DNA from 2 places in the Pseudomaricurvus sp. genome. Region 1 is predicted to be linked to the other one. Evidence: riboswitches for the same ligand, from Rfam matches in the RefSeq annotation. Region 1 holds a riboswitch; the other holds the start of a gene.
The links. A riboswitch is a leader RNA that binds a small molecule or an ion and turns the genes downstream of it on or off. The one in region 1 is predicted to bind cobalamin.

Region 2: another riboswitch for cobalamin. It lies ahead of ACTG33_RS11675 (cobaltochelatase subunit CobN); the one in region 1 lies ahead of ACTG33_RS05100 (TonB-dependent receptor).

Annotation. Positions count from the first base shown of each region.
Region 1 is NZ_CBFIHX010000023.1:28,837-36,347, forward strand. Features, by position in the region: gene ACTG33_RS05080 (carboxyl transferase domain-containing protein) at 1-951, shown strand, start outside; gene ACTG33_RS05085 (CvfB family protein) at 1,065-1,898, shown strand; gene ACTG33_RS05090 (DUF1415 domain-containing protein) at 1,921-2,502, opposite strand; gene ACTG33_RS05095 (DUF2147 domain-containing protein) at 2,673-3,110, shown strand; gene ACTG33_RS05100 (TonB-dependent receptor) at 3,276-5,369, opposite strand; cobalamin riboswitch at 5,581-5,826, opposite strand; gene ACTG33_RS05105 (propionyl-CoA synthetase) at 5,997-7,511, opposite strand, start outside.
Region 2 is NZ_CBFIHX010000081.1:8,400-15,910, forward strand. Features, by position in the region: gene ACTG33_RS11675 (cobaltochelatase subunit CobN) at 1-1,690, opposite strand, end outside; cobalamin riboswitch at 1,869-2,024, opposite strand; gene ACTG33_RS11680 (DUF411 domain-containing protein) at 2,166-2,675, opposite strand; gene ACTG33_RS11685 (AI-2E family transporter) at 2,788-3,921, opposite strand; gene ACTG33_RS11690 (GFA family protein) at 4,094-4,495, opposite strand; gene ACTG33_RS11695 (SOS response-associated peptidase) at 4,937-5,581, opposite strand; gene ACTG33_RS11700 (LexA family protein) at 5,677-6,069, shown strand; gene ACTG33_RS11705 (Y-family DNA polymerase) at 6,063-7,316, shown strand; gene ACTG33_RS11710 (MarR family winged helix-turn-helix transcriptional regulator) at 7,458-7,511, opposite strand, start outside.

The DNA of each region.
Region 1 (7,511 bases):
ATGGCCGGCCCCGCCATGATTGAAGGCGGTGGCCTGGGTGTCTTTGATGCTTCGGAAGTTGGGCCCAGCGATGTGCACTCCGCCAATGGTGTCATCGATATTTTGGTGGAGGATGAAACCGAGGCGGTAGCAGCCGCGAAAAAATACCTCTCCTACTTTCAAGGATGTGTTCAGAGCTGGGAAGCTGATGACAGCCGGAAATTGCGGCATTTAATCCCCGAGAACCGCCTGCGCAGCTACGATATTCGAGCCATTATTGAGTCTCTGGCGGATGTGGATTCCGTACTGGAATTACGGGCCGGCTTTGGTTCCGGCATGATCACCAGCCTGATCCGTATTGAAGGTCGGCCATTTGGTTTGATCGCCAATAACTCACGCCACCTGGGCGGCGCCATCGACACGCCCGCGGCCGACAAAGCCACACGATTTATGAAACTGTGTGATGCCTTTGACCTGCCTCTTATCAGCCTGTGTGACACACCCGGGTTTATGGTCGGACCCGAAGCCGAGAAATCCGCTCAGGTGCGACACTTCTCACGTATGTTTGTCACCGCGGCCAATATGGAGATCCCTCTGTTCAACATTGTATTGCGCAAAGGCTACGGACTCGGCGCCATGGCCATGACCGGCGGCAATTTCCACGCAGGCGTATTCACAGTCTCCTGGCCCACTGGTGAGTTTGGCGCGATGGGTCTTGAGGGCGCTGTCCGTCTGGGCTTTAAGAAAGAATTGGAAGCACTGGAAGACCTCGATGAACGCAACGCGCTGTTCGACAAGCTGGTCGCCAAATCCTACGAGAAAGGCAAAGCCATCAACATGGCGAGCACACTGGAGCTGGATGAGGTGATTGATCCGGCGGATTCACGCAGATGGATCATCCGCGGCTTGAAAAGCTCAGCGCCAGCCAAACCTCGCAGCGGTAAAAAGCTTCGCTATATCGATACCTGGTAATCGCCACAGATCAAACGAAGGCCATAAAAACACCAATTCCGCCAAAGAGGCGTTTACTCCCCCGCAGTCTGACCGTAAACTCCACGTTTTCGGTCATTCGCGGGAGAATCCCCATGGTTCAAATTGGTAAATTCAACCGCCTCAAAGTGGTCAAACTGGTTGATTTCGGTCTGTTTCTGGAAGGCGACAAGTTTGGCAACATCCTGCTGCCCAAACGCTATGTCCCCGAAAATACCGACATAGGCGATGAGCTGGATGTGTTTATCTATCTGGACTCCGAAGACGAAATCATCGCCACGACAGAGCGCCCTAAAGTCACTGTAGGGGAATGCGCCTACCTGAAAGTGAAAGACGTGAACCGCGTGGGAGCCTTTCTCGACTGGGGACTGCCCAAAGACCTGATGGTGCCCTACAACGAACAAAGCAATCCCATGGAAGAAGGGAAGTCTTACGTGGTGTATGTGTATCTGGATGCTTACACCAACCGTATCGTGGCCAGTAGCCGTCTGAATCGTCACCTGAAGGAAGAGTCTCTTTACTTTAAACCCCAGCAAGCTGTGAAACTGCAAATTTGCGGTCGCACAGACATGGGCTATAAAGCGGTGATCAACAACACTCACCTGGGACTGTTATTCAAAGACGATGCCTTCAAACCGCTGAAATACGGTGCCAGAACACCCGGTTACATCAAGGCGATCCGCCCGGACAAAAAAATAGATTTGAGCCTGCAGCTACCCCCAGTGCAACAACGGGAACAGCTCACCGAGCAAATTCTTGAGCATCTTGAAGCCCGCGGTGGCACCTCTAATCTGACTGACAAGAGTGCACCGGACGATATTTACAAAGAGTACAACGTCAGTAAAGGTGCTTACAAAAAAGCTTTGGGCAGTCTGTACAAGGCCAAGCGCATTCTGATTGAGCCCGACAAAATTACTCTGCTCAAATAAAGAGCTCGTTAATGACACCGTTTCATTGACCGGCAAACAGAAAAGGAAACAGGCCCTGCTTCTCCTTTTGTGATAATTGCTGCATACGGCGGATGTTGTTTTCAGGGATCTCATCACTGTCCGGGTAACGCTCTAACATGGCTTCCAGGCTCGCTTCTCGCAGTAAATGCAAGATGGGATACGGCGAGCAGTTGGTCAGATTTTCAGCATCCCCGGGAGCTGTACCTTCGAACTGGTACTCGGGATGAAAGGTCGCCACCTGAAACTCCCCTTCCCAACCTCGTCGCACAACCAACTGATCCACCCAGTTGAGATAGAGGTTGTAATCCATAAAATCCCTCAGCATATGAGGGATGATCAGTAACGTCGTTTCCAATTCAGAAGCTGGGGTCGACTCCAGCCTTTCCAGTTCTCTCTGCAAATCCTGCAGTAACGCCTCTTCATCTTTGGCATCAGAAACCACAAAACGTACTTGACCAGCCTTGGTAGGACGGGACGCAAACGGACACAGATTCAGACCAATCACCACATCCTGCAACCAGCACTGCACCTGCGTGACAATGTGTTCTTCTTGAGTACGCGTCGATTCCGGGGTTGTTTTCAAGCTCGATTCCCTCCTGCCAGGGACAGTGACCAATGACTTTTCAGTCAGCATTTTGCGTTTTCCACTCCAATACAGAATGCTAGACTTGAGGTGTATTATACCTGTGTTGGAAATCTGCATCCGACACAGAATCGAATTTCATCATTCAAATAATAAAGTAAGGGAATTTCATGTTCAGAACTCATTTCATTGCTCTTTTCACCGCGTTAACCCTGCCACTGCTCACTACCGGTGCTTTTGCCGGTAACGAAGCCGTACTCGGCCAGTGGAACACCCTGGATCGCGATGGCACCCCGCTATCTCTGGTAGAACTTTATTTGGATGGTGATGAACTCAATGGACGTATCCTCAAGCTTTATGATGAGAACAAACAAGGCGCAGTCTGCCAAGAGTGCGACGGTGAACGCCACAATCAACCAATCGAAGGCCTTGTATTCATTACCGGATTGACTGCCGATGATGATGAATGGGTAGATGGTCGTGTTGTTGACCCTGAAAGCGGCAGTGAATACGACTGCAAGTTATGGCTGGATGGCGAGACTCTGAAGCTCAAAGCAGGTTTCGGGTTTATTGCACAAACCCGGGAATGGGAAAGACCGGCACAGTAAGCCGGCTGCAAACGACATAAACCTCCCTGTTCATCACTGGCCATGGCCATCGTTGAGAATGAACAGAGAGGTTTTTTATTGCTAATGGCTATTCAAGCGGAGAAACTAAGAGCCTCCCAGAAAGACCAAGTGTTAAGCAGAAAGACCAAAAGTTAAGCAGAAAAACTAAAAACTCTTACCCAGCGTCACTCTGAACGTGCGAGGCTCCACCGGGTGAAAGTGATAATCTTCAACCGGAGCCATATTGGCCGCCAATTCCGAAGCGGTCAGCGATTCAAAGTAATACGTTATGTCATCATCTTCTGAATCCAGAAGGTTCAGTACTTCAACACCCGCTGTCCAGCCGTTAGCCCACTCGTAAAACAGATTGGCGTTTAGCGTTGTGGTCGAATCTGACGTAATCGACCCTGCCTCATTCAGATCCCGCGGCCCAAAGTAGCGACCACGCAATCCCGCATGTAGACCTGAGTCGAAACTGGCCGTCAGCCCCACGGAATAAACACGTTCCATGCTGTCCGGCAGATGCTTGCCGATTGGGCCACCAGCATCGTCGTATTGCTCATCGCGAAAACGGGCCTGACTCAGCGCAGCATCGGCATCCACAATCAACCAGTCATTCAACTCGTAATAAATACCGATTTCCAAACCGCGACGGCGAGTTGCTCCACGAGGCTCCGTGGTTCCTTCATCGCCGACAAAGACCAGTTCAGAATCGAGATCCAGCTGGAATAACGCCATAGAAATCTGCGCACCAGAAATGATGGCAGTGCGAAGCCCCAGCTCATAGCCGGTAGACTGAGCAATAGGATCAACTGAATCGAGGGTGCCACCTGGATTGACCGGATCAATGGTCGCCACAACTCCTCGAGCATCATTACTGTGAATGCCTTTACCGTAGTTAATAAAGAACTCGGTTTCCGCCCAAGGGCCCAATGTAATGCTCAGCTTAGGGCTAACCTTGCCTTCTGAATCATGACCAGAGTTCTCAGGATAAAGATCGCTATCCACATCGAACGAAAAATAGTCATAACGTACACCCAATTCAGTACTCAGCCAGGGCGTCCAGACATGATTCAGACTGGCAAAGATTCCGACTGAAGATTCTTCAACACTATCGCTGACCCACAAATCTGCCAAATGGCCTTTCTGACTCGAACCGACACCGACCTCTCCGATGTCGTCATAACGCAGAGTGGTACCCAGTTGGTAGCTGGTAGACTCACTGAAAACTCCGTCGTAAACGAATTCCCCACCCCAAATGGTACGATCATCAAATTGAGTAAATTCGTCACCATTGACCGGGTCATTCGCAAAGTAGGTAAAATTTGAGGTGAGCTTCAAAGCATAATCAATGACATAAGCAGAGGCTCGAAAGCGGCCTTCACCCAACTCGCCCCACATTCCGGATGACAGACTGTATCGGTGCGTATCGCCACCGTCGTAAGGCGTCAAGTAACCCAACCGGTCTATTTCCCCCTGATCCACAGTACGCTTGGGAATCTGATCAGATGAATTCCATTCATTTTCATACGCCATGGCCGTCACACTGAAACCACCGCTTTGGTCTCCCTGAGTGTACTTAACCACGCCGTTATTTTTTTTTAGGTCTTCTTCCAAATCCCAGGGGCCGTTGTTACGCAGCATTTCGGCACCAACAACCAGATTGCCTTCACCGACTTTCACACCGCTGGTCAAAAGAGCCCGCTGATACTGGTGCTCGCCCACGGTCAATTTGAGCTGAGTATCCGACAGCGCCTTTGTATAACGGGCATGCGCACTGCCAGCGGAAGAAAAATCCCCTTCGCTGGCGTAATACGGACCCTTTTTATAGGTCATGGACTGAACCAGTTCGGGAATCAGGAAGTTGAGATCAGCGTAACCCTGTCCGTGCCCATGAGTGACCATATTGACGGGCATACCTTCAACATAGGTTGCGAAGTCTGTGCCGTGATCCAGATTGAAGCCACGTAGAAAATACTGATTGGCCTTACCGTCACCACTGTGTTGAGTGACCACCATGCCAGGTACGGTTTCGAGTACTTCAGCAGGACGCAACAAAGGCCGGTAAGCAAGCTGCTCCTGAGACACGGTACCGACTGAAGCCGAGGTAGCTTCACCATCGAGCTTTAGCAGTTGCCCTACCACCAATGTTTCTTCAATCAATCCGGGAACGCCGGCTGCGACGGCAACTGAAGATGCGAGCCCGCACTGGATCGCAACGGCTGCAGAAAGAGCGTGGATCGTTAATGGTTTTGTCATGTATATTCCTTGTGCACTAAAATTCCATCCGTCTTGCGACAGATAGGAAGTAGACTAAAAGCACCTGATAACAAAAAACCGGCTCACTTGAAGGGAGGTCTTATACGCAATAATCATTGCTGTATAAGCCTAACACGCCAGGAGTTTGACGACAGGTATATGTTACGTCGCCAAACGGAGATCCGCTCTGATTGCACCCCCCGACCATCAGATAACAACGCTTGTTGAAGCAGGTATTCTGGCTCTCGTTTCAACGCGGTTTATCACCTTCCCAAGAGTGATTGACGATAAAACCGATCAATCACTCTCAGTGGTTAACCGTCGCAGGTCAGTTTCAAAAAACAAACCAGCACTACGACAGCGATAAACAGCTCCACGAATACAGTTGCGGGGACAGCTTCGTTTGTCACGAATTCCCTGTAAACTTCCGAAGAAGACTTCAACAAATCGACGCCCATAATACTCAACCTAAATCTGCATGCAAGATATCGCCAAACAAATAGACATAAAAAAGCCTGTATCAACAATATCGATACAGGCTTTACGATCATAAACGCATGAGTCGTGATAAGGCCTATTGCTCTACTTCTGCATCGCCTGTCCCTGAATAACTGTCCCCGAATAACTCTACTTCTTCAAACTTCCTACACCATAGCCATGATCGGACAACACACCTGCGATCTCCGGAGGACCGGCAGGATCATCAATGGTTGATGGTACTGAGTAATCTTCGCCATCAGCAATCTGGCGTAATAGTTTGCGAAGAATCTTCCCTGAGCGAGTCTTCGGCAAACGTTCAACAACAAGGACTTTCTTGAAACTTGCCACTGCACCTATGCTATCTCGAACCTTAGCCACCAACTCTTTCTGAAGCTCTACTTCAGCCATTGTTTGACCATCTTTCAAAATAACCAAACCAAGAGGCAGCTGTCCTTTCAGTTCGTCAGCCACACCAATAACGGCGCATTCCGCAACCGCGGGATGCCCAGCTAATATTTCTTCCATTTCACCGGTAGACAAACGGTGTCCAGCCACATTAATGACATCATCCGTGCGGCCCATGATAAATACGTAACCATCGTCATCCCGATAGCCGCCATCGCCCGAGACATAATAACCATCAAACGTCGAAAGATAGCCACTTTGAAACCGTTCAAAATCGCCCCACACTGTAGGCAAACATCCGGGAGGTAAAGGCCGCTTAAGAGCAACGGCCCCCTGCTCATTAGGCTCCATAGGAAAACCTGCCTCGTCGAGGATCTGCACATTAAAACCCGGCGATGGCAATGTGGCGGAACCAGCTTTACAGGGTTTGGGGTCAATCCCCATGAAGTTCCCACAGATCGCCCAACCGGTTTCTGTTTGCCACCAATGATCAATCACAGGTACAGACAACAGGTTTTTGACCCACTCATACGTTGGAGGATCAAGACGTTCTCCCGCCATAAAGACCGTCTTTAAGCAGGAAAGATCATACTGTTTTAATAGCGTTGAATCCGGATCGGCTTTGCGGATAGCCCTAAAAGCCGTCGGCGCCGAAAACAAAGCTTTGACTCCGTACTCGTTTACGACTCGCCAAAAAGCACCTGCGTCAGGTGTATTCACCGGTTTACCTTCGTACAACACCGTCGACAAACCCGACAGCAAAGGCGCGTAGACAATGTAGGAGTGCCCCACTACCCAGCCAACATCGGAAGCCGCCCAGAAGACTTCTCCCGGATTCATGTCGTAGAGGGCTTTCATACTGTATTTCATCGCTACGGCGTGACCACCGTTATCGCGAACCACGCCCTTGGGTTTACCCGTTGTGCCGGAAGTGTACAAAATGTACAGCGGGTCAGTGCCTTTTACGGGTGTGCAAGGTACTGGCTGTGTGCGTGATGCAAGCTCTTGCCAATCGTAGTCACGTCCCGACAACAGTTCAGCCGATTGTTGATCCCGCTGGAAAATAATACAGGCTTCAGGTTTATAATCAGCCAGATCAATTGCATCATCCAGCAGCGGCTTGTAAGGAATCACCCGGTCAATTTCGATTCCACAAGAGGCCGAAAGGACGACTCTGGGTTGTGCGTCGTCAAGACGTACAGCCAATTCGTTCGCCGCAAACCCTCCGAAAACCACCGAATGAATGGCCCCAAGACG
Region 2 (7,511 bases), on a different contig from region 1:
TGGCGTGACGCAAATCCTTAACCACCCGTGCAGTCAAGTGACGAGCAATGTCTTTATTTTCCAGATGTACTGCGCGCTGTAACATTTCGTGCAGATACCCCAGCGGCCCTGCCACCATTTCCCGCTGCAATGCGGCTGGCAGAGTGTCGAACCACTGCTGATATTGCGCAGGGGAAACCGTCTGAACCTTGGCCGACATGGATTTCAACACCTGCCGATCTTCCGGCAAATTGACACCTTTCTCTTGCAACAAATCCAGCAAGGCTTCTTCCGTTGCAGGCAGTTCACCCGTGTTGTAGCCCGCCGCTTTCATTTCTTGAAGAATATGGAAGAGCGAGGCCGGCACATTCAAGTTATCCGCACCGATGTTGTGACGTCCGGGAGGGTGATTGTAATAAATGATGCCGACTTTTTTATCTGCGTTAGACTTTTCCTGCAGTGCCAACCAGCGATCGACTCGCTGATTAAGCAGTGTGACCTGAGATTCAATGAGGCGAGATAAGGTCACTTTCAAGCCAGTGGCTTTATCAAGACTCGGCGGTGTCATTGCGGCCACCACCAGCGGTTGGGAAACACCCTGTAACTCTGGCATAGCAATACGGTAGTGCACACTGTCCCAACGCAGACCTTCTTCTGACAAACGCCATTCGTCTTCTGTACTGTCGGTTAGACGGATAGCCTTGAGTGTGGGAACATTTAAGGCCTCAAGCGATTGGGTCACCTCTGCACGGCCTTCACCGCCACCGATGACAAAGTTTTGCAGCGAGACTACCACGCCGATACGATCGCGATACTGCGCCAGAATGTCCACCGCTTCGACACTGGCCTCGCCCCATTTCGCCAGCACGCGCAGACAATAGCGATTGCTTGTTGCCTGCTGTTCACAGAGATCTTCCATCAGCTCACGTTCACCGGGACGATCACCGTGCTCATAGTCCAGAATGACAACCCAGCGTTTATCATCATCGATATTCAGTTTGTTCAGTTGCAACTTATTGCCGATGATCTCTACGGGCTGTTCATCCAAAAACACCCGTAGAGGCTTGCGCAACTCAGGCGCTGGCACACTGAGATTCTCGCCAGTCGATGCCAATAAATGCCTGAAAATGCCATCGAGGTTGGAACCGTTGCGATCAGCCCAGAAGAGCTTGGTGGTCAACCAATCACGGTATTTCGGATTATCGTTTAGCTGTTGTTGTGACCACGCCAGCAGATCCGCATCCTGTTCCAACGGCGGATCTTGCATCAGCTGATCAAGATCTGCTCCCTGCAATAAAGGCTTGCTGTTCAAGCGTGAAGAACTCACCAATCGTCGGTCACTGTGTACCGCCACAAAACTTGGAATCAGACGATCATCTTCTAAATAACCGTTCAACAAGGTGGAAGCATCGCCAAACACACCGCCAGCAAAGACGATATCAGCCTGCTTGATTAAGGCTTGGCGTTCCGGCTCCGGCAGTTCACTGAATTGATCGGTGGTGCGTAAAATCAATTGATGCTGAGGGTTAGCGTTGAGAAACGCGTGAGCCCCAGTCAACACATCGGCACTGTTGCTCGACGAAACAACGCCCAATACCGTACCCGCCTGCACGCTGCTCGCCATACTGAGCATCAATACCAGCACACCAACACAGCGGCCAGTTTGAAGCCAACGACCACTCTTTTTCAGATTCGAAACTAACCCAAACATACTGTCTCCAATGGATATGGCCACCACACGGCACCAAAAACAATTGAACGACGAGAGCAAAACGTCTGAATACTCAGACAAAGGGGGAATAAACGAGGCGATTCGTTGTTGTCAGGGGTACAACAACCAGGAAACTGCCCAAGATAAAGCCCTCCGCTTCATCGATGCAACATGCTGCAAAGGGCCGGTTTCGGGCTCACTACCAGACTTCAGGCAGATTACCGTTGCGGGGGCAGCGGTGGGATAGGTCAGGCTCATCAGAGCAGCAGACACCACACTTCCCGTTTAACCTGTTCCAGACGATAAACACAACTACCGTCGACAGGCACCCTTTCACAGAAGGCGCCTATACTAGAAGCTGATGACTCGCAGGTCAAAGAGTTTTGCCGGAGGGCTGATCGAGTTGAAACCACCATTTAAAGTCTATAAATGGTGGCTGATGATTATTGATAGTGGCTAAGGGCTACTCATGTGGTTAGTGACTGTGAGCAGAATCTACGGGCTCACTGACATGCTCATAAACCTCACTGCTGCCGTCCTTCTTCAGCAACAGGACATCGTAGTCGTCATGGCGATGCCCCACTTCCATTCCCGGGCTACCCACTGGCATACCCGGTACAGACAAGCCAATAGCATCTGCAGGCTTTTCCTCTAGAAATCGTTTCATAATCGGTGCAGGCACATGCCCTTCAAAGACATAGCCATCCACTACGCCCGTATGGCAGGACTGGTATTGAGGCGCAATACCGTGCTTCTGTTTAACGTCGCTCATACTGTCTGAATCGGTCACCGTAGGGCTGAAGCCTTCACCCTCAAGATACGTCACCCATTTCTCACAGCAACCGCAGTTGGGATTTTTAAACACAGAAATATCGGTTTCAGCCACCGCCAAGCCTGAACTGATGAACAGGCAAACCATCAAAATCAGCCTTGGGATCACAGCCACTGCTGTCGTCGCGTTACTCTTGGCTTGTACGGTTAACATAAATATTCCTTATCCGATCAGAAGAGTTGCCTTTATAAAGCAGCCATTAACAAGCGTCAATACATCAATATCTCTATACGACAGTACACCAATACACCAATACAACAGTACATCACTCAGGCTCATCCTGCGGTACCGGGTTCTCGGTTTCTAACTCACCAACTGCAGCGCTGTCTTCATCACCGCTTTCGGACTCGTTATTAAAATCCAGAATAAAAATCTGCCAGAAAGCGATAAACAGTACCGCCACCAACGGACCAATCACAAAGCCATTCATGCCAAACAAGGCAAATCCGCCAAGGGTAGACAACAACACCAAATAATCCGGCAGTTTGGTGTCCCTGCCCACCAGAATCGGCCGCAGCAGGTTGTCCACCAAACCAATGATACCCGCACCAAAGGCTGTCAGAATCAGGCCTTTCTCCCAACTGCCCACCGCAAACAAATAAATCGCCACTGGCCCCCAAATCAGTCCCGAGCCAACCACAGGGATCAGCGACAACAACACCATGACCGCCCCCCAGAACACAGCACCTTTGATGCCCAACAAGGCAAAGATTATCCCCCCTAAACTCCCCTGAATAATCGCCACCACCAGATTGCCTTTGACGGTCGCCTTGGTCACTTCGGCAAACTTATTGAACAGGTGTCGCTCCCGCCCATCTCCCAAAGGCAATGCCCGAATCAGGAGATCAATCAGCATGGTGCCGTCACGAAACAGGAAAAACACCAGATACAACATCAACGCCAAACTGACAAAGAACTGCAACATATTCTGCCCGATGGACAAGGTATTCTCCGCCGCCCAACGACTCACCGTGCCAGCACTTTTGGTGAGCGTTTCCTTGATGAGCGACAGGTCGATATTAAAGCGATCCAGCAGCCCCTGAATAAAGGGAAACCCATCGCGCACCTTTTCCAGATACTCCCCCGGGTCCAGCTCACCACTCTCTAAAAGCTGATAGACCTCCCGCCCCTCATCCACCATAGCCTTGATCAGGAACAACATCGGCGCCACACCGACCACAACACAAATCGTTAACGTCGCCAGCGCGGCCAGGTTACGTCGGTTCCAGCGATTCAGCAGGAACTGGTAAAGCGGATAAAACAAAATGGTAATCACACAGGCCCAAAACACCGGACTGAAAAACGGCTTGAGCAGAAAAAAGAACAACACAGAGACAAGCACCAGCATCAGCAGAAAACTGCCCTGCTCCAAACGCGTGTAACCTTGAGGGGCTGGCATCAAATACTCCTTTTGCATTATCCGTTGGTGACATCAGAGGCAACTAAATGGGTAAGCGCCTGTTTATATCACCATAGCATTACCGTTGTGCTGTGTAATTGTTGTCCGTGGGCAATGGGAACACTCTGATTAAGTCTGACTCAGTTTAGGGGAAGCTGAGGTGTGATCTGGCTTACTCTGGCAGGCCCTCGAATTCTGGCACGTCGCTATTCGCGTCATCCCACACGACTCTGCTCGATGTAAAAATGTGCGCAGCTGGCAACACCGAGACTTCCGTATCCAAACACCCTGCAGGAACGACAAGCAACCCTGCAATTTGAGTGTTTGGTAATGCTGAACCACACGACTTACAAAAGCTTTTGTTGTGACGAGTGCCCGGAAGCGTAAAAGACATCACAGCATCCAGCCCCATAAGCCAGGTCAGTTTAGCTGACTGCGAAAATAAATTTGCGGCATGAGCAGATCCCGTATCTTTTTGACAACGCTCGCAATGACACAGGTAAAAGCTGTCAAAGTCACCTAGCACCTCAAATCTGACTGTGCCACACAGACAAGAACCAGCATGTTTAGTCATAAGATTCCCCTTTATGTTCTATAGATGAAGCATACGTGACGCAACGCTGAGCGGCGCGGCTTACTGTTACTCTATCTTACGTGCTTCTCTATTTTAACGCTCAACCATGCGTACTAATTCCGACCTTTTATAGACAGCATAACCGTCCCACGCAATCCAGAAAAAGACCATTATGAAAACGAATACCCCAGATGAAATAAACCTAAACCTTGCGAAAAAACTTGCATGTCGGAGTGTCGTGATCGTCAGGCAAAGAGTCAACACCGAGTCTTTGAACTACGTTTTCCTAGTTTGGAAGAGGCCCTTCGACAGGCTCAGGGCGAACGGGAGGTGGTGGTGGCTGCATGTTCCTCGCTTGGAAGAGACCCTTCGACAAGCTCAGAGCGAACGGGCTGGGTGGGGGCTGCATGTTCCTCGCTTGGAAGAGCCCCTTCGACAAGCTCAGAGTGATCGGGTCTTTGGCAGCACTTTATTCCGACTGTTATTAATCTCGGCATCCACCTCCCTATGACTGATGTCGTAAGCCAGCTCTGATGCAAATAAAGGCTTCAGCTTGTCAGTGGGTTGGTTAGTATCCAACCACAGATCCATGCCCGCCTTGTCCAGCATCACCGGCATTCGGTTATGAATAGGCTTAATGCTGTCGGCGGCTTCGGTAGTCACAATAGAGCAGGACAGCAGCTCGTCATTCCAGCAATCCCACAAACCTGCAAAAGCAATAGCGCCCTCATTCCGATACAGCTCAATAGGTTGTTTGCCGGAAGGAGTCTTCTGCCACTCGATAAACGAGCTGCACGGAATCACGCAGCGTTTGTGACGAAACGGCGCCTTGTAAGCCCTACTCGTCTCCAGAGTCTCGGATCTGGCATTGAACATGGCGAATTTGGTGTCAGGGCCTGATGACCAGCTGGGTGTCAGCCACCAGCGAGCCAGATGGCATTCGCGCTGCCCATCCTGTTCATAAAAGATGGGGACAGTCTCGGTGGGGGCGATGTTGTATCGTTCGGCCAGCGTGACCGGAACACCAAGTTCGTCCACAAGCCCCACCATGCCTGGGGTCATCGAGATATTAAAGCGACCACACATAAGAGCCTCTCTGGATTATCTGGAAAAGTCTTCTTGGCAAAATACCACACCTGAAATTATACTGTTTATCCATACAGTAAAATATCAAGTTAATCATGAAGCTCATACTATACAGCCATGCGGTACAGGCCGGCTTCCCGTCCCCCGCAGACGACTACAAGGAAGGAGCTCTGAGTCTGGATGACCACCTGATCGAACACCCGGCTGCCACCTATCTGGCCCGAGCCGCGGGGGACTCCATGGAGGGAGTGGGCATTTTCGACCGCGATTTACTGGTTATAGATCGGGCGCTGGAGCCCGTCCAGGGCGATGTGATCATCGTGGCACTGGACGGTGAGCTGACCTGCAAGATCCTGGATAAGCAGCGTCAGCGCCTGCTAGCGGCCAACCCCCGCTTTCCGGCCATCCCGATTCTGGACGAGCAGAGTGTCGTCATTGAGGGCGTGGTCAAAGCCTCCATCCGCTACCACCGGAAAGCCTCATGCTAGCACTGGTCGACTGCAACTCCTGCTATGCCAGCTGTGAGCAGATCTTCCGGCCGGACCTGCGGGGCAAGCCCGTGGTCGTGCTGTCCAATAATGACGGCTTTGTGGTGGCACGCTCCAAAGAGGCCAAGGCACTAGGCATTGGTGACTTGCAGGCGTTTTTCAAAGTCGAGCCTCTACTGCGGCGACACGGGGTGGCGATTTTCAGCAGTAATTACCCGCTGTACGGGGATATCTCCCATCGGGTGATGACGACCCTGAGAAGCTTTTCACCCTCAGTGGAGGTGTACTCCATCGATGAGATGTTTCTGGACTGTGAGGGACTGCAGGAAGATTGGAAAGCCTATGGCCAGACCATCCGAAGCACCCTCTGGCGGGATGTGCGTATGCCCGTCGGGGTAGGCATTGCACCCAGCAAGACCCTGGCAAAACTGGCAAACCGGGCGGCCAAGAAGATTCCGCAGTGTCAGGGGGTTTGCGTGCTCGATGAACCTCATAAATGGGAGTGGCTGCAAAGGCGAACGCCCATTACCCAGCTGTGGGGCATTGCCGGTCGTCTGGCCCGGCGCCTGGCCGAATTCAATATCACCACCGCCTACGATCTGGCCAAAGCCGACCCCAAGGTGCTGCGACGCAAGGTGAGCGTCAATATCGAACGAATGATTGAAGAGCTGAATGGCATCTCGTGTATTCCTCTGGAGGAACTACCGCCCGCCAAACAACAGATTTACTGCACCCGATCATTTGGAGAAAAGCTGACCGAGCTGGCACCCATCCAGCAAGCCATCACCCTCTATGCCAGCCGGGCAGCGGAAAAGCTCCGGCAACAAACCTCACTGGCCTCATCACTGCACGTGTTTTTGCACACTTCACCGTTTGAGGATGGCTACTACAGCAACAGTACGGTGGTGCAGTTGCCATACCCCACCGATGACAGCCGGGTGATCACATCATTGGCCAAAGACACCATCGCCCGTCTGTACCGGCCTCACTACCGGTTTCTAAAAGCTGGGGTTGGATTGCTGGAACTGTCCGAGAAAGAACATCAACAGCATGACCTGTTCCATTCAGGTCAAAACCTTAAAGCGGATAAGTTGATGCACGTTGTTGATCAGATCAACACGGAGTATGGACGCGGAAGTTTGTTCCTGGGCGCAGAAGGGATCAACAAAAAATGGAAGATGCGGCAGGGGTACACATCACCGGCGTACACAACCCGATGGGCTGACCTACCCAAAGTCAGAACTTGAGAATGAGTGTATGGTGATGAGTGCGTATCTTGGTCCAATATCTAGACCGAGAAGTTTGTACAGATACACCCTGTGTCAGCAATTAAAACTGGCGTCTACTTTATTGGGGAAAACCTCGAGCTTGACGGTAATTTGTTGTCGTCATCTCGTTAAGACCTTTAGAAGCTCTGAAAGCGTACTTAACCCTTCTTTGTC